Regions from separate parts of the Glutamicibacter sp. BW80 genome, predicted to be linked through region 2. Evidence: riboswitches for the same ligand, from Rfam matches in the RefSeq annotation. Region 2 holds a riboswitch; each other region holds the start of a gene.
The links. A riboswitch is a leader RNA that binds a small molecule or an ion and turns the genes downstream of it on or off. The one in region 2 is predicted to bind S-adenosylmethionine.
Positions count from the first base shown of each region.

Region 1 (7,500 bases), on a different contig from region 2:
CGGCTGCTTGAACAGCTTCGCGGTGCCATAGCCCAGGGCGATGCCCCCGGCGTTGTGCAGGATCACCGCGAGCAGGATCAGCAGGCCCGCGCTGAAGATGGCCGCCGAGCTGCCGGCCACCACGATGACCACCACGAAGGTGATCGCGATGACCGAAACCCACGGCAGGGCCGGCAGCACCATGTTGACCAGGCGGGGCAGGATCGTGCGCAAGACGAGGCCCAGGACCACCGGAATGAGCACGATCTGCACAATGGACAGCGCCATGGTTCCCGCGGCCACCGGCAGGTATTGCCCGGCGAGCCACAGGGCCAGCAGCGGGGTGAAGATCGGCGCGAGCAGCGTCGAGACCGAGGTCATCGTCACCGAGAGGGCCACGTCGCCCTTGGCCAGGTAGGTGACCACATTCGAGGCGGTGCCGCCCGGGGCGCAACCGACCAGGATGACGCCGGCGGCCAGCGCCGGAGGCAGCGCCAACGCCATGGCGATGCCCAGGCCCAGCAGCGGCATGATGATGAATTGGGCGATGACTCCGAGGAGCACCGGCAGTGGCCTGCGCACCACGAGGGCAAAATCGGGCAAGGTGAGCGTGAGCCCCATGCCGAACATGATGACCATCAGCAGCGGATTGATCAGCTTGGAGAAGCCGGAGAAGGTTTCGGGGGTGAGCAGTGCGAGCGCGCCGCCGGCCAGCACCAGCAGCGGGAAGAGGGTGACCGCAACTTTGGCGCTGTGTTCCTCGCCGGCCTTTTCGGGCGCGGAGTGAACAGGAAGATCAGAAGACATGGGATAATCTTGGCAAATCGATCATCGTTGCGCCAATTGTGACGGCAATTCGATCAAGCGCAGGCGGTCAGGGATCGACGATTTCCACGTCCAGCTGCCCCGCGCGCCACAACCGCGTCATCCGCTGCGCCAGCTCCTCGGCTTCCAAGGCCTCCGAAGGCGTCATGAAAAACGTATTGACCCGCAGGCGCTGTTGTGGATCCAGCTCCTTGGAGAGCAGCACCATTGGCCGGCACCCCTTGATCTTCACCGCGTGGAACAATCCGCAGTGCCGCTCGATATGGTGCACCGAGCAGCCCAACTCCGAGGATTCCACATCCGTGGCTCCGCCCTTCTCCCAGGCGTCCAGATGATCCAGCTCGCACCGCTCGGCGGGCATGCTGCATCCAGGATAGGCGCACCCCCGATAGGCGGCGCGTATCGCCCGGCCCTGAGCCTTGGAAAACAACCGCTGGGTGCGTCCCAAGTCCAATGGCAGGCTCTTGCCGTTGAGCACCAACGGGTACACTCCCGCGTTGCATAACGCCGCCCGGGTTTCGCCTGCCGACAACTCGATGCCCGAGGAGGTTACGGCGAAATCCTTGCCGCGCTCGCGCATCTTCTCGTAGTCCAAGATGATGCTCACCTGCGGGGCGACCAGTCCCGGCCGCTTCCCCTTCGAACCACCCGAACCGGTGCGGTCGGCCATCAGCAGCGCCATGAAGCCGATCAGATACCGGCGTTCGGGCCGCAGCTCTTCCCACGGCGCCTGCGCCTCAGGGCCGGCACGGGCAAGATCTGGCGGGTCAACCGCGGAATCGGGAAGGTCCTCGGCATCGCGGCTCTGCGCCACCGGGGTCGAGAACCGCGGCGCATCGGTGCCCGGGAGCGCCGGCGCTGCAGGACAGCCGCCGGGCAGATCCGCTGGGCGGCTTTCGGCTTCCGCCGCCGGAGCCGCCGGTTCTTCATCCTGGGCTGCGCTGCCGCGCTCCACGGCGTTGCCTGGCTCGTCGTTTTCCGCGGGCTCGGTGGCGTCGTTGCCGGGCTCGGCATGCGCTGGGCGGTTTTCGACGTTCTCGGCATCCGCGTCGCCTTTGGCCCAGCCGGGCATCGAATCCGAGTCGTCCCACGCGCTGCCTGGCTCCCCGGTCAGCTCGGCATCCAAATCCTTCAACGCCTCCCGGTTGCCCGCGATCGTCTTCGGATTGTTCAGCGCCTGCTGGAACGCTTCGATCTGCGCCGCCTGCGCAGGCAGCACGCGCAGCAAGTACTCCACCAGCCCGTTGCGCACCCCGAGCTTGAAAAAGCCGATTTCCGCCAGCAGCGCCTTCATCGGCCGCTTCCCGGCCTTCACCTGCGCGACCAGATCCGCCACATGCTTGCGCGCGGTTTCCGGTTCGTTCTTGATAAAGCTCACCGCTTCGGCCTGCAGCCGCGCTTTGGCGGCCTCGCCCTCGGCTCCTTGGCCCAGATCGTTGCGGGCCGCGTGGATCTTCTTCGCCGTCCCCACGACCAGGCGCGGATCTGCGGCGGGATCGGCGAACTGCTCTGCCAATTGCGGCAGCCAGGGGTCGAGGCGTTGCCCGGCTTCGTCGACCCCGGCGATCAGGCAATCGGCCTGCACCAGGCGTTCCCGCGCGGTGGTTGCGGGCACGCCCAGCCAGCCGTGCAGCAACTCCGCGGTCGCCTTGAACTGCGTCCGGCCGGTGGTGGTCTGCCCGTGCAGTGCGTCGAGCTCTTCGGGTGCCGTCTGCGAGCCGGCGTCGGAAATCTTCTGGAGGGACTGCTGGTCCAGCTTGTGCGCTCCGCTGCGGCGCAGCGCGTCGGCCGCATGGATCTGCGCGTGGGCCACGGCCGCGGCGGCCCGCTCGGTGAGCCAGGCGAAGTAGGCGGCGTGCCCCGGGGCGGGCGTCTCGGCGGCGATGGCCTGCGTCGCGGCGGTCATCAGCGCCAGGCCCCGGGCCAGCTGGCCCAGGGCCTCTGCGGTGCTGCGGGAGTTGTCCATGGCCCCAGTGTGCGCGGTGGTTAAAGCTGCAGTGCGGGTTCTCTCGCCGGCTGTGGACAAGTGGTGCGTGCCGGGCCGGCGGCGTTACGCGCGGCGGCCAACCCGCGGGAAAGATCCGCGATGAGGTCCTCGGGTTCCTCGATGCCCACCGAAAGGCGGACCAGGTTGGCCGGGATTTCCAGCTCGGTGCCGATCAGCGAGGCATGGGTCATTTCGCGCGGGTAGCAGACCAGGGATTCCACCCCGCCCAGGGAGACCGAGAGCTGGAAGTACTCCATGGATTCGGCGAATGCGCGCGCGGCGGGTTCGTCGGTGAGCTGCAACGAGACGATGCCGCCAAAACCCCGCTGCTGACGCGCCGCAAGCTCATGGCCGGGATGGGATTCCAACCCGGGGTAATAGACCCGCGTCACCTCAGGCTGGCTATCAAGCCAGCGTGCCAGCTTAGCTGCGGAGGCGCAGTGGCGTTCCATGCGCAATCCCAAGGTCTTCAGGCCGCGTGCGGCCAGGTAGGAATCCTGCGGGCCGGCCACCGCGCCGCCGGCGAATTGCTGGAAGCCGACGGCTTCGGCCAGCGCCTGGCCACGGAAGAGGTGCTCGGCGACGATCACCGCGCCGCCGAGCACATCCGAGTGTCCCCCGATGTACTTGGTGGTGGAGTGGACCACCGCGTGGGCCCCGAAGTCCAAAGGCCGCTGCAGGTAGGGAGTGGCGAAGGTGTTGTCCACTACCAGCAGGGCGCCGTGCTCGCGGGCGATGTCCGCCCAGCCGGCAAGATCGGCGATGCCCAGCAGCGGGTTGGAGGGAGTCTCCACCCAAAGCAGCGCGGTGTTCGGGCGCACCGCTGCGCGCACCGAGTCCAGGTTGGTGATATCCACCGCAGAAGAGGTGATGCCCCATTTGCTGTGCAATTTGGAGATCAGCCGGTTGGTGCCGCCGTAGCCGTCGGCGCCAAGGACGATGTGATCGCCGGGTTCGAGGACCGCACGCAGCAGTGCGTCTTCGGCGGCGATGCCCGAGGCGAAGGCGAACCCCGCGGCTCCGCCTTCCAGGGCGGTGAGCTGCGCTTCGAAGCCATCGCGGGTCGGGTTCGAGCCGCGGGAGTATTCGTGCCCGGAGCGCAAGACGTTGATTCCGTCCTGGATGAACGTGCTGGTTTGGTAGATCGGTGGGACCACGGCTCCGGTGTGCGGGTCTTTATGCTGGCCGGCGTGTACGGCGAGGGTGTTGAAGCCGCTCATGATGCTCCTTGGGTTTGCGGGGCCAGGGCCCGGTTTAGTGCGCCGTCCAGCGCTTGGGTGAGGTCGGCGAGCAGATCGGCGGGGTCTTCAAGCCCCACCGAAATGCGCAGGGTGGAGGTGTTCAGGCCCGCGGCGAGAAGTTGCTCCGCGGAGAGCCGGCAGTGCGTCATGGTGGCCGGGTGGGCGACCATGGTGCGGGTATCGCCCACATTTGCGGCCAGGGAAATCAGCTGCAGCCCGTCGATCACCGGGGACACCAGCGAGGGGTGGGCCAGTTCGATGGCCAGCACGCAACCGGTGCCCTTGGGCGTGAGCTTTTTGGCCAGCTCGTGGCTCGGGTGGGCCGGCAGCGAAGGGTGGTGGATGGCCGCAATGCCCGGGTGATCTGCAAGTTCCTGGATCAGGGTGCTCACGCTGCGCTGCACGTGTGCGGCACGTACCGGCAAGGTTTCGATGCCGGTCAGAATGCCTTGGGCGCTGGCCGGGGCCAAGGCCGGCCCCAGGTCGTGCAGGAATTTGGAGCGGACCAGCATGGCGTAGGCGGCCGATCCGTGGCGTTCAAGCAGCGAGGCATTGTTCAGCCGCACTCGCGGGGCGGCGATTTGCGGCCAGCGGGTGGAATCCGAGAAATCGAACTTCCCCGAGTCCACGACCACGCCGCCGAGCACCGAGCCGTGTCCGGCTAGCCCCTTGGTGGCCGAGTGCACCACAATGTCGGCGCCAAAATCCAGCGGGCGAATATTCAGCGGGGTGGCCAGCGTATTGTCGACGACCACCGGAATGTTGTGCTCGTGCCCGATCGCCGAGATAGCGGGCAGGTCCGCCACGGTGCACAGCGGGTTGGAGACGGACTCCAGGAAGAACGCCCGGGTGTCTTCTTCGATGGCCCCGGCCCAAGCTGCGGGGTCGGCCTGGTCGACAAAGCTGACCCGGATGCCGAAGTCGGAAAAGGTGTCGGTGAACAGGTCCACGGTGCCGCCGTACAGCGAGGAGGAAACCACGATGTGCTTAGGACCCTGGGTCAGGGCAAGCAGCGAGAGCGCAACGGCCGACTGCCCCGAGGCGGTGGCTACCGCTTGGGCTCCGCCTTCAAGGGCGGCCACCCGCTGTTCCAGGATGGCCACGGTGGGGTTGCCGGTGCGTGAATAGGTGAAGCCGGACTGGCGCAACGCGAATTTTTCGATCGCTTCTGCGTGCGATTCGAACTGGTACGCTGCGCAATTGTGCAGTGGCGGCAGCATCGGGCGGAAATCTCCGCTCGGACGATACCCTGCATGGACCGCGTCGGTTCCTTGGCGTTGGCTCATAGCTCCTTCTCGTTTCTGATCCACGAGAGAGTGCACCGAACACCCGGCGACATACCGCCCCTCGGCCGACCTGAGGCCACAACGGTACGAAGCATGGCGCCTTATGGCACGTTCGGAACTGCTCCATCGTTCCTGGCATTAGCACCTTTCGGTTTCCCGATGGTTGCTGCGACGTCTACGAGCCAGATCTCTCGGTCGCTCTTGATGGGTTGTTGTTCTTCCATGGTTGGACATCGGCATCCGGCGGCGCAAACGACGCCCACACCCGCGCTTCATACAGGGGCACCTGGCTTCACATCCCGCGCCAGTCCCGTAATGGGGCCCGGCCCGCAGTCCCTTTGTGACGCGCGGCAACCGCCAGAATCCTTGAAGAGCCAGGGTTTTGCGCAACTATTATGTCGCCGGCGGTCCGCCAAATGACACGGTGTTACGTCTTGGGGCCCGGGGATTCAGTCCAGGAGCTCAACTCCGAAGCTTGAGACGACCGAGCGCACCTCGTCCAGATAGCGCCGCGCTTGCTCGGTCAGCGGAATCGCTGCATGGTCGATCCAGCCGATCTCGATGCGCTCATCGACATCCAGCGGGATGGCGACGATGGACGGGTCCAGCTCGTCGCTGATGATGCCCGTGGAGATGGTGTACCCGCCCAGGCCGATCATCAGGTTGAAAATCGTCGCGCGGTCCGAAACCTGGATTTCGCGCTTGCTGGAGCTGGTGGAGAGCACTTCCTCGGCGAAGTAGAACGAGTTGTTCGCACCCTGGTCGAAGGTCAAGCGCGGCAGGTCTTCGAGTTCCTCGAGCGTCACCCGCGCCCGGGAGGCCAGCGGGTTGCTGCGCGAAATGAAGATGTGCGGATCGGCGAGGAACAGGGGGTGGAATACGAGCCGGGACTCGCGCAGCAGCTTGTCGATGACCTTCCGGTTGAAGTCGTTGCGATAGAGGATGCCGATGTCGCTGCGCAGGGTGCGCACGTCCTCGATGATCTGTTCGGTGCGGGTCTCGCGCAGCGAGAATTGATATTCCTCGGCCCCGCTGGCCTGAACCATCCTGACAAACGCATCCACCGAGAAGGAATAGTGCTGCGTGGAGACGCCGAGCAGGCGACGGACCGAGGGACGCCCGAGGTAGCGATGCTCAAGCAGCTCCACCTGCTCCAGAACCTGCCGGGCATAACCAAGGAATTCTGCTCCCTCGGCGGTGAGCGTCACTCCCCTGGCCGAGCGGACCAGCAAGGTGCGTCCCACGCGGGCTTCGAGCTCCTTCATCGCCGCCGACATGCTCGGCTGTGCGACGTAAATTAGGTCAGCCGCCGCGGAGATCGACCCCTCGCTGGCGACCGCAATGAAATAGCGCAACTGCTGCAGTGTCAAACCACTCGTCCCCTGAACCATAGTGCGAGTCTATACGAATCCATAGTTATATCGAGTTACCTGATATCCTCGATCTCACTGCATGATGGACGCATCGACTTACTTTCGGCCGGCCCAGGCCACTGAGCACCAGATAGGCCACCATGGCAGACGCGTTCACCTTCAGCATCAGCACCACCAAATTCGACGAAGACTACACCCCCTGTGCGAGCTCACGAGTCACGACAAACTTCGCCAACCTGGCCCGCGGGGAAAACCGCCAGGAGAACCTGCGCAACGCTCTGACGATGATCAACCGCCGCTTTAATTCCCTGGCTCACTGGGACAATCCTCAGGGCGATCGTTATGAACTCGAGCTGGAGATCATCTCCGCCAATGTGCACTTCGACTCGGCGAACGCAGCGGAGCAGTTCCCGCTGCTTGAAGTCTTAGACACCACCATCGTGGACCGAGCCACCAGCACCCGCAGCCACGGCATGGTGGGCAATAATTTCTCTTCCTATGTGCGCGATTACGACTTCAGCGTGGTGCTTCCGGCGGCCGGCAACGGCTCCGGTGCCCCTAAATTGCCTGAAGATTTTGGCGAACTTCATGGCCAGCTCTTCCAGCACTTCCTGGATTCGCAGGCTTATCGTCAGCGCTTTGCGCAACTACCCGTGGTCTGCATCAGCGTCTCCACTTCCAAAACCTACTACCGCACGGGCAACAGCCACCCGGTCCTCGGCTTGGAATACCAGCAGGATGAGAACTCCCTGACCGATGCGTACTTCGGCAAGATGGGGCTGCGCGTGCGCTATTTCATGCCACCGGGC
Region 1 is NZ_NRGV01000075.1:27,485-34,984, forward strand. Features, by position in the region: gene CIK76_RS18020 (bile acid:sodium symporter family protein) at 1-786, opposite strand, end outside; gene CIK76_RS18025 (HNH endonuclease) at 854-2,770, opposite strand; gene CIK76_RS18030 (cystathionine gamma-synthase) at 2,791-4,011, opposite strand; gene CIK76_RS18035 (aminotransferase class I/II-fold pyridoxal phosphate-dependent enzyme) at 4,008-5,318, opposite strand; SAM riboswitch class I at 5,439-5,529, opposite strand; gene CIK76_RS18040 (LysR family transcriptional regulator) at 5,768-6,709, opposite strand; gene CIK76_RS18045 (DUF1852 domain-containing protein) at 6,832-7,500, shown strand, end outside.
Region 1: linked by a shared signal. The riboswitch ahead of CIK76_RS18035 (aminotransferase class I/II-fold pyridoxal phosphate-dependent enzyme) and the one ahead of CIK76_RS09335 (methionine ABC transporter ATP-binding protein) in region 2 are both predicted to bind S-adenosylmethionine.

Region 2 (7,500 bases):
CACGTCGGCCATCTTCGCGGTACGCGGTTCGATGTCGGGGTTCAGGCCGAGCAGTCCCTCGCGCTCCAGGAGCCAGAGCGCTTGCCCCTGGTTGGCGACGTCGTTAGGCAGGAGCAGCGTCGACCCCTCGGGGAGAACCTCGACCGATTCGTAGCGGGTGGAATACAGACCGAAGCCCCATTGGTACAGTTCAACGGTTGGCGTCAATTCCACGCCGGCGGCTTCTGCCGATTGCCGCATGTACCACTCATGTTCAAAGATGGTCGCGTCGAACTGCCCTTCGGCCACGGCGCGGTTCGCCTGGATTGGATCCTGAAGCCCAATGGGTTCTATCTCGATTCCATAATCCGGCGCGATGGTCTCGGCCACGAATTTCAGGATCTTCTCTTCCCCGGCCATTGCCGGTTCAAAATGGACCTTGAAATTCGTTTTGCCGGGCTCGGTGGACGCGAGCGCTGGAGCGGACTTTTGCTGAACCAGCAACGCGCCAAGGACGAGCGCCACAATGGTCGCGCATGCCGCGATGGTCCAAGGCAGTTTCGCGGTGTTTTTACGCAGAGTGAAGCCATGGTCATGGCCTTTGGGTGAAGTCGTCATGTTCTTCTCGTTTGTTCTAGGGCGCTTAGGGGCGGGCCAGCGCGCGGGCGATGCGATCGCCGAGGAATTGGACTGCTTGCACGGTCAGAATGAGCGCAAGGATCGTGGCAAGCATGACATTCATGTCGAACCGCTGATAGCCGTAGGTGACCGCCAGATAGCCGATGCCGCCGGCCCCGATGGTTCCCGCGATGGCCGAATACTCGACCATCGAGATGGTGTTCAGCGTGACGGCGGAGGCCAGGGCGGGCAGCGCCTCACGGATCTGGGTTGCCCCGATGATCTGCAGCGGCGATCCACCGGTCACCAGCCCGACGGCCAGGTTCTCCTTAGGCAGATCATTGAGCGCGTTCTGCACGAGCCGCGCGAAGAAGGGAATGCCCGCAATGGTCATCGGCACCACTGCTGCCCAAATGCCGATGGTGGTTCCGGTCACCCATTTGGTGAATGGAATAATCGCCGCCATCAAGACCAGGAACGGCAATGAGCGTCCCATGTTGACGAACCAGCTCAGTGCCGCATGGCTCTTGTCGTGCGGAAAGAGACCCTGCCGGTCGGTGTTGAACAGCGCCAAACCCATGATGCCGCCAAAAATGATCACCAAGACCATCACGATGCCGACCATTGCCCAGGTCTGTCCATAGGCAGGAAGCATCAGGGCGGGCAGTTCGTTCCATGGGGTGTCGGTACCGACCGCTGCGCTTTCGGTTGGGATTCTCATACCGCCACCTCGATGCGTTCCGCGCGGTCGGCCACACTCGCGAGGAGCTGCTGGGATCGTGGCGTGGCGCGCAATCCCCATCCAGCCAAGACGGCAATAGCTCGTTCTGCGGCAATGCCCGCGAGACCGATTTCAACGCGGCCCAGCGTTCCCTCGTGGTGTGCTTCCACGGAGCCACCGAGCAGCGCGACCCGCGCGCCATGTTCGGTTCCCAGCCGGGATATCCAGGCTGGGTCCACATTTGCCGCCTGGTAGGCCACGGTCAGCGTGAAGTCGTAGCCGGCGGGCACCAGATCGGGGCGCAATGGCAGAAGCTTTGAACCGGTCACCGATCCCGGATCCGCTACCAGGCCTCGAAGTTCGCCGTACTCGGCGATTCGACCGCCATCGAGTTGCGCGACGCGGTCGGCGATATGGCGCACCACATCCATCTCGTGGGTGATCAAGATAATCGCCAAGCCCAAGTCGGTGCGCAGGGAATCAAGCAGTTCCAGCACCTGCGTGGTGGATTCCGGGTCGAGCCCCGAGGTTGCTTCATCGGAGAGCAGCAGACGCGGACGCAGCGCCAGCGCTCGGGCAATGCCCACGCGTTGGCGTTGGCCACCGGAAAGTTCTCCGGGGTACGAATTTGCCCAATCCGCCAGACCTACGCGATTCAGGAGTTCGGCGACCCGGTTTTCCATCTCGTGGTGGACTACTCCCAGGTTTCGCAGCGGCAACGCAACGTTTTCGGCTACCGTCATGCGGCGCAAAAGGGCCGAGTTCTGGAAGATCGTGCCGATGGCACGACGTTCGGCGCATAGTTCTTTGCCAGAGAGCACCGACAAGTCCTTGCCTTCTACCAGGATCTGACCGCTGCTGGGCTTTTCCAACAGCGAGATGCAATGGGACAAGGTGGACTTCCCGGCGCCTGAGGGCCCAACCACCGCGGTGATTGTCCCCGATTGAACGTCCAGGTCGATCCCCTTGAGGACCTCCACACGGCCCTGGGCCGTTTCGTAGTGCTTATGCAGCTGGCGAATCTCAATCATGTGATCGTCCAGATAACGTCGTTTGCATTTGTTCTCCTTGGTGCTGGCACCGCGCAGAGTCTCAAACAGCGACGATCCACGGATTCAGGATGCCGCTGGCTTTCGCCAGGCTCTGAATCTCGGGAACAAAGCCGGTGTTTCAGACTGCTCCATCGGTCCTGGCTGTAGCACCGGCCCCGTGAGGGTGGTTGCTGCGACGTCGTTGAGCCAGGTCTCTCGGTCGCTCTGGATGGTTACCATTCGATAGGTGAATCGAACAGTTTCAGTCTGTGCCCGTGCCCGCTTCGTGAACAACCATGACGTTATATACGCGTCATGAAGTCGACCTCGGTGCGCAGATCGGCGGAAAACCGGCCATAAATGCGCGACTCACCCGTCATATGTCGCCACGTGACGACGCTGAATTCGCATCTTGACTCAGGAGAACTCGGCGGGTGCGAGGACGCCCCTGGGCCTGAACGCAAAGCAAGCTTCCAGAACCGAAAGGTGGAGATGAATTAGGTGCCTGGAAGCTAGCTGCGCGGCCAGACCACTTCGAAGCGTTCGCACACGATCCGCTCACCGGGCACGCCGGTCATTGCCGGTTCCCACTGCTTGGCGAAATCTGCCTGCTGCGTCCGTTTCCAGAACTTTTCGTGTTCCCGGCGCCAGCTGGCCAGACTACGGTCATCCTCGCCCTCGGCAAAGGCAAAATCTGCATCCACCTGGTCGAATGATTTCAGCGTCACCTCGCTGGTACGCAGGATAATTTTCGGTGTCCCGGAGCCGTCGCAGGCGATCCAGTGCGAACCGACCCGCGGAAGCGGTTCGTTCTCGGCAAGGTACTCGTTTTCAAGGCTTGAGGTGGCACGTTTCTGCCCGTGGGTTACCTGATGCAGCAGTGCCTCGGCGAGCTCAGCGCTGTCTCCGAAGTATTCCACCACGTAGTCGCCCGGATCGGTGGCACAGCTGTTTCGGTAGTCAGCCCACATTTGCGCGGCGGCGGCGAGATCTACCGGGGGCAGCTCGGAGGTAGGTTCATTGCTCATTCTCCTAGCCTAAACGCAGTCCGGCCACCGAAGCTGCTGTATTCGGTGGCCGGATCGCTGGCTGCCGCGGTGGCGGCATGCCCTCCGAAGCCCTTGAGGCGACGGCGGTGAATCCGACGCTAGTGAAGTCTTCACCTGAGCGTAATGAGCGACAAGCATGCGCGGTGACGCGTGTCACAGCCTAAGTCTCAGGTGCTTCTCCCGTAAATTGGCGCTTGCTTCATCCCCACCTTTTCAGGAGATCAAAGTATGTCACGAGCAAGTACGAGAGCTATCGCCAGCGCCGCGGCACTGGCGCTGGGACTGGGAACTTTCACCGCCCTTCCGGCCAGCGCCGATCCCAGGGCGACCGACAAAACGCCTACGGCCAAAGGCAGCGGCGGCGCAGTCTCCTCCGTAGACCCGGAAGCGACCGCCGCCGGAATCGAGATCCTGCGCAAAGGCGGCAACGCGGTTGATGCGGCGGTCGCAACGGCGGCCGCGCTGGGCGTGACCGAGCCTTATAGCGCGGGCATCGGCGGCGGCGGCTACTTCATGTACTACGACGCGAAAACCGGAAAAATCAGCACCATCGACGGCCGGGAGACCGCACCGGCAGCAATGCCCCAAGATGCCTTCATCGATCCGGAAACCGGCGAGCCCTACAACTTCACTCCCGAACTGGTGACCAGCGGCGTGGCGGTCGGCGTGCCCGGCACCCTGGCCACCTGGCAGCGCGCGCTGGACAATTGGGGTTCCCAAAGCCTGAAGAAAGTTCTGCACCCAGCCACCCAGGTAGCTTCACGCGGCTTCGTTGTCGATGAAACATTCCGCGAACAGACCCTGGATAACAAGGAACGCTTCGCGACCTTCGGCTCCACCAGCGAGCTATTCCTGCCCGATGGCGATGCGCCGCACGTTGGCAGCATCTTCAAGAACCCGGATCTTGCCCAGACCTACCGGTTGCTGGCGAAGCAGGGCCCCTCGGCGTTCTACCAGGGCGAAATGGCCGAAGAAATATCCCAGACGGTGCAGGCTCCGCCCACGTCCGCGGACATCGAACTCCCGGTTCCGGCTGGCTATGTGAGCACCACCGATCTCGCGGAATACGAGGTCGTGGAGCAGCAGCCAACCCAGGTCAGCTACCGCGGCCTCGATGTTTTCGGCATGGCGCCATCCTCCAGCGGAGGAACCACCATCGGTGAATCGCTGAATATTCTCGGCGAGTTCGACCTCGCCGGCATGGAGCGGCCCACCGCGCTTCACCACTACTTCGAGGCGACAGCCCTGGCCTACGCCGACCGTGGCAAGTTTGTCGGCGACCCGGCCTTTGTGGATGTTCCCACCGAAATCCTGACCGACAAGCTCTTCGGCGTCGACCGGGCGTGCGCGGTAAACCCCGAACAGGCCGCGGAGAAGCCGGTGGCTCCGGGCGATATCGAGGGCTATGACGGAGTGTGCCCTGCGGCAACCAGCGAGCCGGTGGTTGAGCAGGATACCGAGAATATCTCCACCACCCACCTTTCGGTGGTGGACCGCTGGGGCAATGTCGTCTCCTACACCCTGACCATCGAGCAGACCGGAGGTTCGGGCATCGTGGTGCCCGAGCGCGGCTTCCTGCTGAACAACGAGCTGACCGATTTCTCCACGGTGTACGATCCCGCCGACCCGAACCGGATCGAGCCGGGCAAGCGTCCGCGCTCCTCGATGGCGCCCACGATCGTGCTGCGCGATGGCGAACCGATGCTCGCCATCGGCTCCCCCGGCGGCTCCACCATCATCACCACGGTGCTGCAGACCCTGGTGAACCGCATTGACCTGGGCATGGATCTGAGCGAAGCCATCGCGGCCCCGCGCGCCTCGCAGCGCAATACCGCGGCGGTGACGGCGGAGCCCGAATTCATCGAGGCCTATGGGCCGGCGCTTGAGGCTTTCGGGCACAAGCTCACCGCCGCCGGTGATTCCTTCACCCCGCAGGCTGAGATCGGTGCGGTTGAGGCGGTGGAAATCGCCGCAGACGGGACCTTGATCGCGGCGGCCGAGCCAACCCGCCGCGGAGGCGGTTCGGCCATGGTGGTGAACCCGGCCAAATAGCCGTTAAAGCCAGCGAGTCCCCGCGGAATTCAACATTTCGCGGGGACTCGCTGGCTTTGCTAGCGCTTGATCTTCAAGGATTTAGGCCTTGGTGGCCAATCGGTTGGAGATCTTGTACTGGGCGGCACGGTGGGTGTCCTTCACCCGGTCACCTTCACCGAAGAGCTTGTGGCGCAGCGAGCCCTCGGTGTATTCGGTCTTGTAGACCCCGCGTGCCTGAAGCTCGGGAACCACGTACTCGACGACGTCCTCGAAGGTACCTGGGGTGACAGCATAGGCCAGGTTGAAGCCATCTACGTCGGTGTATTCAACCCAATCGATGAGCTTCTCGGCAACCTCGGCACCGGAACCGACGGAGACCGGACCGAATCCGCCCACGCCGATCCATTCGGCCAGCTGGCGGATGGTCCATGGCTTGCCGGTATCACCGCTGGCCTTCTTGAAGGTTTCCACCGAGGACTGGATGGCGTTGGACTTCACGTCGTCGCCAATCACGTCATCCGGTCCGTAAGCGGACATGTCGATGCCGGTCCAACCCGAAAGCAATGCCAGCGCGCCGTCGATATCCACGTAGGAGCTGTAGTCCTCGAACTTTGCCTGGGCAAGTTCCGAAGTTTCGGCGGTGATGATGGTCTGCATGGCGAAGATCTTGATGTCGTGGCGGCCACGGCCTGCGGCTTCGGCAGCGTCGCGGATTTTGGCGACCGCTTCTTTGAGCAAATCTCGCGTTGGGCAATTCACGAAGATCGCTTCGGCGTTCGACGCGGCGAATTCGGTGCCGCGCTTGGAGGCGCCGGCCTGGTAGATCACCGGGGTGCGCTGCGTGCTTGGCTCGGTGATGGCGATGCCTGGAACCTTGAAGTACTTGCCCTCGTGATTGATCGGGTGCACCTTGGAATGGTCGGTGTAGACGCCGGATTCCTTGTTGTTCTGCACCGCGTCCTCTTCCCACGAGCCTTCGAGCAGCTTGTAGACCACTTCGAGGTACTCATCGGCGTGGTTGTAGCGCTCGTCGTGCTCCATCTGGTCTTCTTGGCCCATGTTTCGGGCGGCCGACGGCAGGTAGCCGGTGACCACATTCCAGCCCACGCGGCCATTGGTCAGGTGGTCCAGGGTGGCCAGGCGGCGCGCGAAGGCATAAGGGTGCTCATAGGCGGTACCCGCGGTGACGCCGAAGCCGAGGTTCTCGGTGACCGCGGCCATCGCGGAGACGAGCATCATCGGGTCGTTGACCGGCGCCTGTGCACCGCTGCGCAGCGGAGTTTCGTTGGTGCCCTTGTAGACGTCGTAGGTGCCCAGCACGTCGGCGAGGAACAGCCCGTCGAATTTGCCCTTTTCCAGCACCTTGGCCAGGTGGGTCCAGTAGCCCAGGGTGTTGTAGGTCGACGCCTTGTCATCCGGGTGGCGCCAGAGGCCCGGCGACTGGTGCACTACGCAGTTCATATCAAAGGCGTTAAAAAGGATTTCGCGCTTGTTCTCGCTCATTGGTGTGCCCCTATCCATAGAAGAAATCTGGTAAGTCTAAAAATCAGTGTTCGAAGAGTGTTGCCTAGCTGCCGGAGAACCGGTTTGCTCCGGTTACCGTGCCGGTGACGGACAGCCGTTGGGGCTGCACGCCGTTGATCTCGTAGTCCCCCACGATGCGCGCCTTGTAGATCGCCGGATTGTGCGTCGCGATGGTGCGGGCGTTGCGCCAGTGGCGGTCCATATTGCAGCTATTGCGGGTGGAGGATGCACCCAGCGCGTCGAAGAGCTTGCTGGTCGCACCGATGACCAGCGGCTGCACGATCGTCTGGGCGCGGTTGGCCGCCAGTTCGCACACGGCAAAGCGCTCCTCGGCATTCAGGTTCGCATCTGCCATGGCTGATTCGACCTCCAGCACCGCGCCCATGACCACGGACTCCGCGGCGAAGATTTCGGCGGAGACCTCGCCGACGAGCTGCAATACCTGCGGTTCGCGGTGCACCGGAACTCCGGTGCCGGTGCTGAAACTGCGGGTACGCGCCTGCACCGAGGAGCGCAGGTCGTTCAGTGCCGCGCGTCCGATTCC
Region 2 is NZ_NRGV01000031.1:214,826-222,325, forward strand. Features, by position in the region: gene CIK76_RS09325 (MetQ/NlpA family ABC transporter substrate-binding protein) at 1-597, opposite strand, end outside; gene CIK76_RS09330 (methionine ABC transporter permease) at 623-1,318, opposite strand; gene CIK76_RS09335 (methionine ABC transporter ATP-binding protein) at 1,315-2,349, opposite strand; SAM riboswitch class I at 2,496-2,585, opposite strand; gene CIK76_RS09340 (ASCH domain-containing protein) at 2,862-3,377, opposite strand; gene ggt (gamma-glutamyltransferase) at 3,627-5,450, shown strand; gene CIK76_RS09350 (LLM class flavin-dependent oxidoreductase) at 5,532-6,935, opposite strand; gene CIK76_RS09355 (acyl-CoA dehydrogenase) at 7,000-7,500, opposite strand, start outside.

Region 3 (7,500 bases), on a different contig from region 2:
ACAGCGGAATCTTCGGGCCTCTTCGGTCCGAAACCTCTCCCGCAGCAACCATGCCAAGCATCGCGCTGGCAATCGGTGCGGCAAAGGCCAGCGCGAAGTACTTCTGTCCATCGAGCAGCTCACTGACCAGCGGCATGATCGTGGAAACCGCCAACGCTTCGAAACCCACCGAGAAGACCAGGACGAACATGCCCAGGGTGGTCGCCAAATATTTGGCGGCATAGATCGACTCAACCGTTGCGGAATCTACCGCAGAGTCACGTGGTGATGGCATGCGGCCATTCTTTCATTGAACGTCTCGGACGCCGATTCGGCACCGATGGTTAGTGGATGCACCGCATGGCTTTGTAAGCTGAACCCATGCTTAACGAAGATACGCGTCGCCGACTGGTCAAGATCACCGCGCTCTGCCTAGCGCTGATGGTGGGAGCTACCGGGATACTCTCCAGCGGTGTTCTTGGCCTTTTCTAGGCAGCCAGCCCCAGGTGCGGCGCGAATGGACGGCGCTTTCAGCACTATCAACGGCACGCAGCGATGCACGGAGAACGCAGCTGAACCAAGGGGCAGGGCCAAGAAATCTTGCGGATTTCTGGACCCTTCCCTGTGCCGTAGGCCTGCCTCGGCAGGCTAGCCGTCGTTCTGCATGTTGCTGAAGCGCGAATAGTGGCCCTGGAACGCCACGGTGATGGTCTTGGTGGGGCCGGCACGGTGCTTTGCGATGATCACGTCGGCTTCACCCGGACGGTTTTCCTTGTCGTAGACATCGTCACGGTGCAGCAGGATTACCATATCGGCGTCCTGCTCGATCGATCCCGATTCACGAAGGTCCGAGATCATAGGCTTCTTGTCGGTGCGCTGCTCGGAACCACGGTTCAGCTGCGAGAGGGCAACCAGCGGAACATCGAGTTCCTTGGCCAGCAGCTTGAGGTTACGCGAGAACTCGGACACTTCCTGCTGGCGCGATTCCACGCGCTTGCCCGAGCTCATCAGCTGCAGGTAGTCGAGGATGATCATGCGCAGCTCGTTGCGCTGCTTCAGCCGTCGGCACTTGGCGCGGATTTCCATCATGGACATATTCGGCGAATCGTCGATGAACAGCGGAGCTTCGTTCAAGCGACCCATCGTGGTCGCAATCTTCGTCCATTGTGCGTCTTCCACCGAACCCTTGCGCAGATCCTGCAGCTGGATGGATGCTTCTGCCGAGAGCAGGCGCATCGCAATTTCGTTGCGGCCCATTTCCAGCGAGAAGAAGACGGTGGCCATGTTGTTCTTAATTGCCGCGGAACGGGCGAAGTCCAGGGCGAAGGTCGACTTACCCACTGCGGGGCGGGCGGCGATGATGATCATCTGACCACCCTTCAACCCCTGGGTCAGTTCGTCGAATTCGTAGAACCCGGTTGGCACGCCGGTAATTCCGTCGCCGGCGTTCGCCGCATTCTCGATCTCATCGACGGTTCCCTCGATGATGTCGCTCAGGCGCACGTAGTCTTCGCTGTTGCGGTTCTCGGCGACCTTGTACACCTCGGCCTGCGCCTCGTTGACGATCGCGTCAACCTCACCATCGGGCGAATAGCCCATCTGGACGATCCGGGTCCCGGCATCGACCAGGCGGCGCAATACGGCGCGTTCGCGCACGATTTCGGCGTAGTAGCCGGCGTTCGCGGCGGTGGGCACCTGCTGGATGAGGTTGTGCAGATAGGCGGCGCCACCCACGCGGGCGATCTCGCTGCGCTTGGTGAGCAGATCGGAGACCGTCACGGCATCGGCTGGTTCGCCTCGTCCGTAGAGATCGATGATTGCGTCAAAAATGGATTCATGGGCCGGGCGATAGAAATCTGTTCCGCGCAGCGCCTCGACCACGTCGGCGATCGCATCCTTCGACAGCATCATGCCGCCAAGAACCGACATTTCGGCAGGAATATCCTGCGGCGGGGTGCGACCCGCTTCCGAACCCTGACTCTCGTAGACCGGCTCCGCGCTCATAACTGACACTTCCATCCCCTATTGACCCTCTGGGAAATACCCTTGTGCCATGATGGCAACACTCAAGCATGTCACCGCCAACCGACGTTATCGTGTCGGCGGTACCTGTGGATATATCAGTCCCAAAGCCAACAGTAGGTCTCTTATCCATAGCCGCAAACTCTGTTATCCACAAGATCTGTGGATAATCCCCCTCTAGCTGTGGATGACCCTGTGTGCGACTTGGGGAGAAGCTTGTGGATTACCCCACTTAAGTTGTGCTAATGACTATCTGACTTGGAGTTTGTTGTTTGCACACCTGTGGATAGAAAGTTAATTTCTTTGTAGAGTCAACCTTCGCAAATGACGTTATCCACAGCATAACTCGCGGGATTCCGGTGTATTCAACCTGCTGCACCGACTTATCAACGTACCATCCACAGAGGTGTGGATAGTTTTGTGGAAAGAATCTTCGTGAAGAACGCGGTAGTCACCGCTCCAAAAAGCTACTGAAACGTAACTTCGAGGCGAGTAATCCACAATTCGATGCAGAGCACCCCTCTGCGGTCATATGAACTTAACGCGCCCGCGCGGTCCGAGCCCGCCGGGCCAGTTAAACGACTGCGCGCCACATGTCAGCGAAAATGACAGGTGGCGCGAAGCGACGACAACTATTTAGACGAGTTCCGGGACTGGTAACGAGTGAAATCGTGAATCATGGAAAATCGACGGTAAATGCTCGGCGACCTTATGGCCATGGACCTGCAACAGGATGACCCAATGGTCTCCGGCCTCAACCTCACTGTAGATCGTCGTGTCGAGCCACAGCGTTGAGTCATGGATGAACAACGAGCCGTCGTCGCTGGTGTGGGTGTCCACACCGCGGAATCGATCTCCGCTCTTGGAAGCGATCTGCCTGCAGACCCCTTCATTGCGCTCGCTGAGCACCGAAACGCCGATTCGATTTGCGTCCCGCAGCTTCGGCCAAGTGTTCGAGGTTTTCTGCACGGCAAACATCACCAACGCCGGTTCCAAGGAAACCCCTACGGTGAATGAGGAGGCGACGATTCCCGTCTTTTCCCCGTTGACTTCGGCGCACAGAGTGGCAATTCCCGATGGGTGCTGGGCGAAAACCTTGCGCAGCGTCAGTGCGTCAAGTTCTTGATTCAAAGACATGCCTTGACTTCCTTTGCTTCATGCCCACCGGTACGGCGACGGTCGGCGGCAGGCTAAAGCAGCTTTGACTTGCTCTTACCCGCCGTCGAAGGTTTAACGCCTCGATGTGCGGTACTTGTATCGTGCGGTGTTGCGCGACACCGAATCTTCACCTGGAGCACCCCGCTACCGTATAGAGGGTTGCCGGCCAGCTAGCCAGGGCCTTTAGCTGACGCTCATGATTCTGATTAAAACGATATTGGCCTAAGCTCCCGCGCGTCAAACAAATTGCTTCGCAAATCGAAATATTCAACCCAAAATTCGATGAGCCACAAGTATTCGAGGGTCCATCGGAAATTTATTCAATCACCGGAGGGTTCGGATGCGGCTGCGCGGCCCGCTGATACCGCTCCCCTTCGGTGCGATACGAAGCGCCCAGCCTCTTGCATAGCGAACGGATCTTGCTAGCCTGAAACCATGCGGCCTCGAATAGCTGGTAATCCGAAGATCACGGTTTTCCTTGGAATTCTCGCCTGCGCCGCGATGCTCACCGGATGCGCCGCCGAAGCACCGCGTTCCCCCGGCGCCACGTCAAGCAGCAGGGCAGTCGATACCAAGTCGCCCGAACCGCGAAGGATCGCAGCCGAGCTAGCCGCCCCCTGGTCCATGGTCTTCGCCGAAAATACGCTGATCGTTTCAGAACGCGATTCGGGGCGGATCGTGGAAATAGATTCAGCGGGCACTGCCCGGCAAATCATCCGCTTGGACGACGTAGTTCATGGTGGCGAAGGCGGACTGCTTGGGCTGGCCTTTCAACAGCCCTACCTTTTCGCCTACTCCACCGCAGAAGACGGCAACCGCATCCAGCGATTCGAACTTTCCGGCGACAGCGGTGCGCTCGCGCTGAGTCATCCGCGGACGATCCTGTCCGAATTGCCATCGGCAGGAATTCACAACGGGGGGCGTCTAGCCATCGGACCGGATTCGATGCTCTACGCGACCGTGGGAGACGCTGGAAATGAATCCTCGGCTCAAGATCTGGAAAGTCTAGGCGGAAAGATCCTGCGGCTGACCATTCAGGGCGAGGTCCCCGGCGACAACCCCTTCCCCGGTTCGCCGGTATTCAGTTTCGGCCATCGCAATCCACAAGGTATCGCTTGGGCTCCCGACGGAACCATGTATGCCAGCGAGTTTGGGCAGAACCGCTGGGATGAATTGAACATTATTGAGCCCGGAGCCAACTACGGCTGGCCGGCGCACGAAGGCATTGCGGAAGATCCCGAATACCGCGACCCGATCCAGCAATGGAGCACGCAGTCCGCGAGCCCCAGCGGCATCACCATTTACGACGGGGTCCTCTACATCGCCAACCTGCGCGGGGAGCGCCTGCGAACCGTGGAGCTGAGCACGCCTCACGATTCCACCGAGTTCCTCGTAGGTGACCATGGGCGCCTGCGGGACGTGAAGGTCAGCGAGACCGGCGAGCTCTGGGTGCTGACGAATAACACCGACGGTCGCGGCACCCCGCAAGAGGGTGACGACAGGATTCTCGGCATCTCCCCGGAGACGCTCATCGACCGAACTGCCACCCGGCGCTGAATTTCGGCCACTGAACGAATTGATACTGCGGTTCTTGGATTGAACCCGAGGTCCATGCCACCATGAAGGTCGCAAGTGCTTCAGCTCACAGGCGCAGGCTGAAGGAAACCACGGATACGAATCGAAGGATATCGCACACATGGTCATGACTCAGGCTAACCACTCGGAACTCACACCCCTGCGATTCCTGCAGCGTTCGGCCGAGGTCTATCCGTCGAAGACCGCGGTGATCCACGGGACCCGCAGGTACAGCTACGCCGAATTCGAGCGGCGCGTGCAACGCTTCGCCCAGGTCGTCAAGGCGCGGATCGCGCCCGGGGACCGCGTCGCGGTACTTGCGCCGAATACTCCCGAGATGCTCATGGCCCACTACGCGGTTCCGCTGGCCGGGGGCGTGCTGATCGCACTGAACACCCGCCTGTCGGCGCCCGAGCTGCGCTATATTATGGATCATTCCGAGTCGAAGCTGCTGTTCGCCGATACCGAATTGTTGGCAAATACTTCGACCCTGCGTTCCGAGATTCCGAGCTTGGAAGCGTTGATCGAGATCACCGATGACCAATACGCCGGTACGCGCCCGACCGTCGCCGTGGACGCGGTGCTCTCCGAGCTGCTGGACGCGGCCGGCGAGGAACGCCTGAACTACGAGGTGGCAGATGAGCGCGCCCCGATCACGTTGAACTACACCTCGGGCACCACCGGCAAACCCAAGGGCGTGCTGTACTCGCACCGCGGCAGCTACCTGAACTCGCTGAGCGAGGCCCATCACCAAGGCTTCACCGCAAAGACCCGTTACCTGTGGACCCTGCCGATGTTCCACTGCAACGGCTGGTGCACCCCTTGGGCGGTCACCGCCGCGGGTGGCACGCACCTGTGCTTGCGCGGCGTGCGCGAGGATGCGGTGTGGGACGCCATTGAGAATCTTTGCGCCACACATCTGTGCGGAGCCCCCACGGTCTGCTCGATCATTGCCGACTCACCGCGCGCCCACGCCCTGTGCGATCCGCTGCGTATCACCACCGCCGGCGCCCCGCCGTCCCCGGCAATCATCACGAAGCTGCAGAAGCTGGGCATCGAGGTGGTCCATGTATATGGGCTCACCGAGGTCTATGGCCCCTACACCATCTGTGAATACCAGGATGACTGGGATCAACTGGATGCGGACGCACGAGCCGCAATGCTCTCCCGCCAAGGCGTGGGCATGCTGACCGCCGAAAGCGCACGCATCGTCGACGAGAATATGGTGGACGTTCCCGCCGATGGGCAAACCATGGGTGAGATCGTCTTGCGCGGCAACAACGTGATGATTGGCTACTACCGCGATGAGGCAGCCACCGAGCAGGCCTTTTTCGGCGGTTACTTCCATACCGGCGATCTGGGAGTGATGCACCCGGACGGCTACATCCAGGTGCGTGACCGCGCCAAGGACATCATCATTTCAGGTGGAGAGAACATCTCCACCATTGAGGTCGAACAGGCTCTCGCCGCGCACCCGCAGGTGCTGGATCTTGCGGTGGTGGGCGTCCCCGACGACAAATGGGGCGAGCGTCCGGTCGCCTATGTCATTCGCACCACCGGTTCGAGCCTGGACGAGGCGACCCTGATCAATTTTGCCCGCGAACGGCTGGCTGGGTTTAAAGTGCCACGCACCATCGTGTTCCCGCAGGATCTGCCGCGCACCTCTACCGGCAAGGTGCAAAAGAACGTGCTGCGCAATCGAAGCCTTGCAGCGCATTCAGAGAACGCCTGACTTGATGCCTGCTTTGGGTTCCCCCGCGCACCTGCGAGGCGTAAGGTGAGGTGCACTTAGCGCCGATTTCACGGGGAGTTCCCATGGCAGCGACATATACCTTCGACATCTTCTCCAGCCTCGACGGCTTCGGCAGCGCCACCGGAAATTGGGGCGGCTACTGGGGCAAACAGGGCCCGGAGCTGCTCGCTCGGCGGCTCGAGCACTACTCGCCACCCTGCCGGATGGTCTTCGGCGCAAACACCTATCGGCTCTTTGCCCAGTTCTGGGCCGAGGCGGAGAAATATACGGATGTGGATGACCCTTGGGGCGAGGCCATGCACAAGCAGCCTGCCACCGTCATTTCCAACTCCCTCGTCGGCCCGCTGGACTGGCCCGACGCGGCCATTGAGCGCGGTGATGCCCTTGCCGTAGTTCCGCGGCTGAAAGCCGAGTCGCTGGTGCCGCTGCGCTCTCACGGTTCGCTGTCCATGAATCGTTCGCTGTTGGCAGCCGGCCTCGTCGACTATATCCAAGTCACCATCTTCCCGGTGCTCACCGGACTGACCGGGCAATCACCGATCTTCGAGGGGGCCGAGGACTTCGACCTGGAACTCGTAGAGTCCCGACTGCTCGATGGCCGGACGCAAGAGCTCATCTATCGCCCGAGCCTGCATCACTAGCGCCGGTGAACCGGCAAAAAGTCGTCGTTGGCTACCGGAAATACGGCCATCAGAGGGCTGCTTGCCCGGCGGCATGCGCGGCGCGAATCGGCTCTCCAGCCGCAGTCCGGTACCCCGGATAAACTATTGACCGGGCGGTCAATCAAACATAAATTGGAACTTGACTCCCAAAGGGAGCACTCCGACCTCTAGGAAGGTGATTTTCAATGAAGAAGTGGACTCGGTGGCAAGATTGGGTTGTCGTGGTGGCTGGCGCATACGCCGCACTGTCGACAACATGGGTCGCGGGCACCACGATGTCCATGAACCTGATGGTGGGCCTTGGCGCCCTGATGGTCGTAGTCGGCATATGGAGTGTCGCCATGCCACGGC
Region 3 is NZ_NRGV01000001.1:131,937-139,436, forward strand. Features, by position in the region: gene CIK76_RS00595 (MFS transporter) at 1-274, opposite strand, end outside; gene dnaB (replicative DNA helicase) at 628-1,983, opposite strand; gene CIK76_RS00605 (flavin reductase family protein) at 2,638-3,138, opposite strand; SAM riboswitch class IV at 3,245-3,361, opposite strand; gene CIK76_RS00610 (PQQ-dependent sugar dehydrogenase) at 3,595-4,716, shown strand; gene CIK76_RS00615 (AMP-binding protein) at 4,856-6,466, shown strand; gene CIK76_RS00620 (dihydrofolate reductase family protein) at 6,550-7,128, shown strand; gene CIK76_RS00625 (hypothetical protein) at 7,335-7,500, shown strand, end outside.
Region 3: linked by a shared signal. The riboswitch ahead of CIK76_RS00605 (flavin reductase family protein) and the one ahead of CIK76_RS09335 (methionine ABC transporter ATP-binding protein) in region 2 are both predicted to bind S-adenosylmethionine.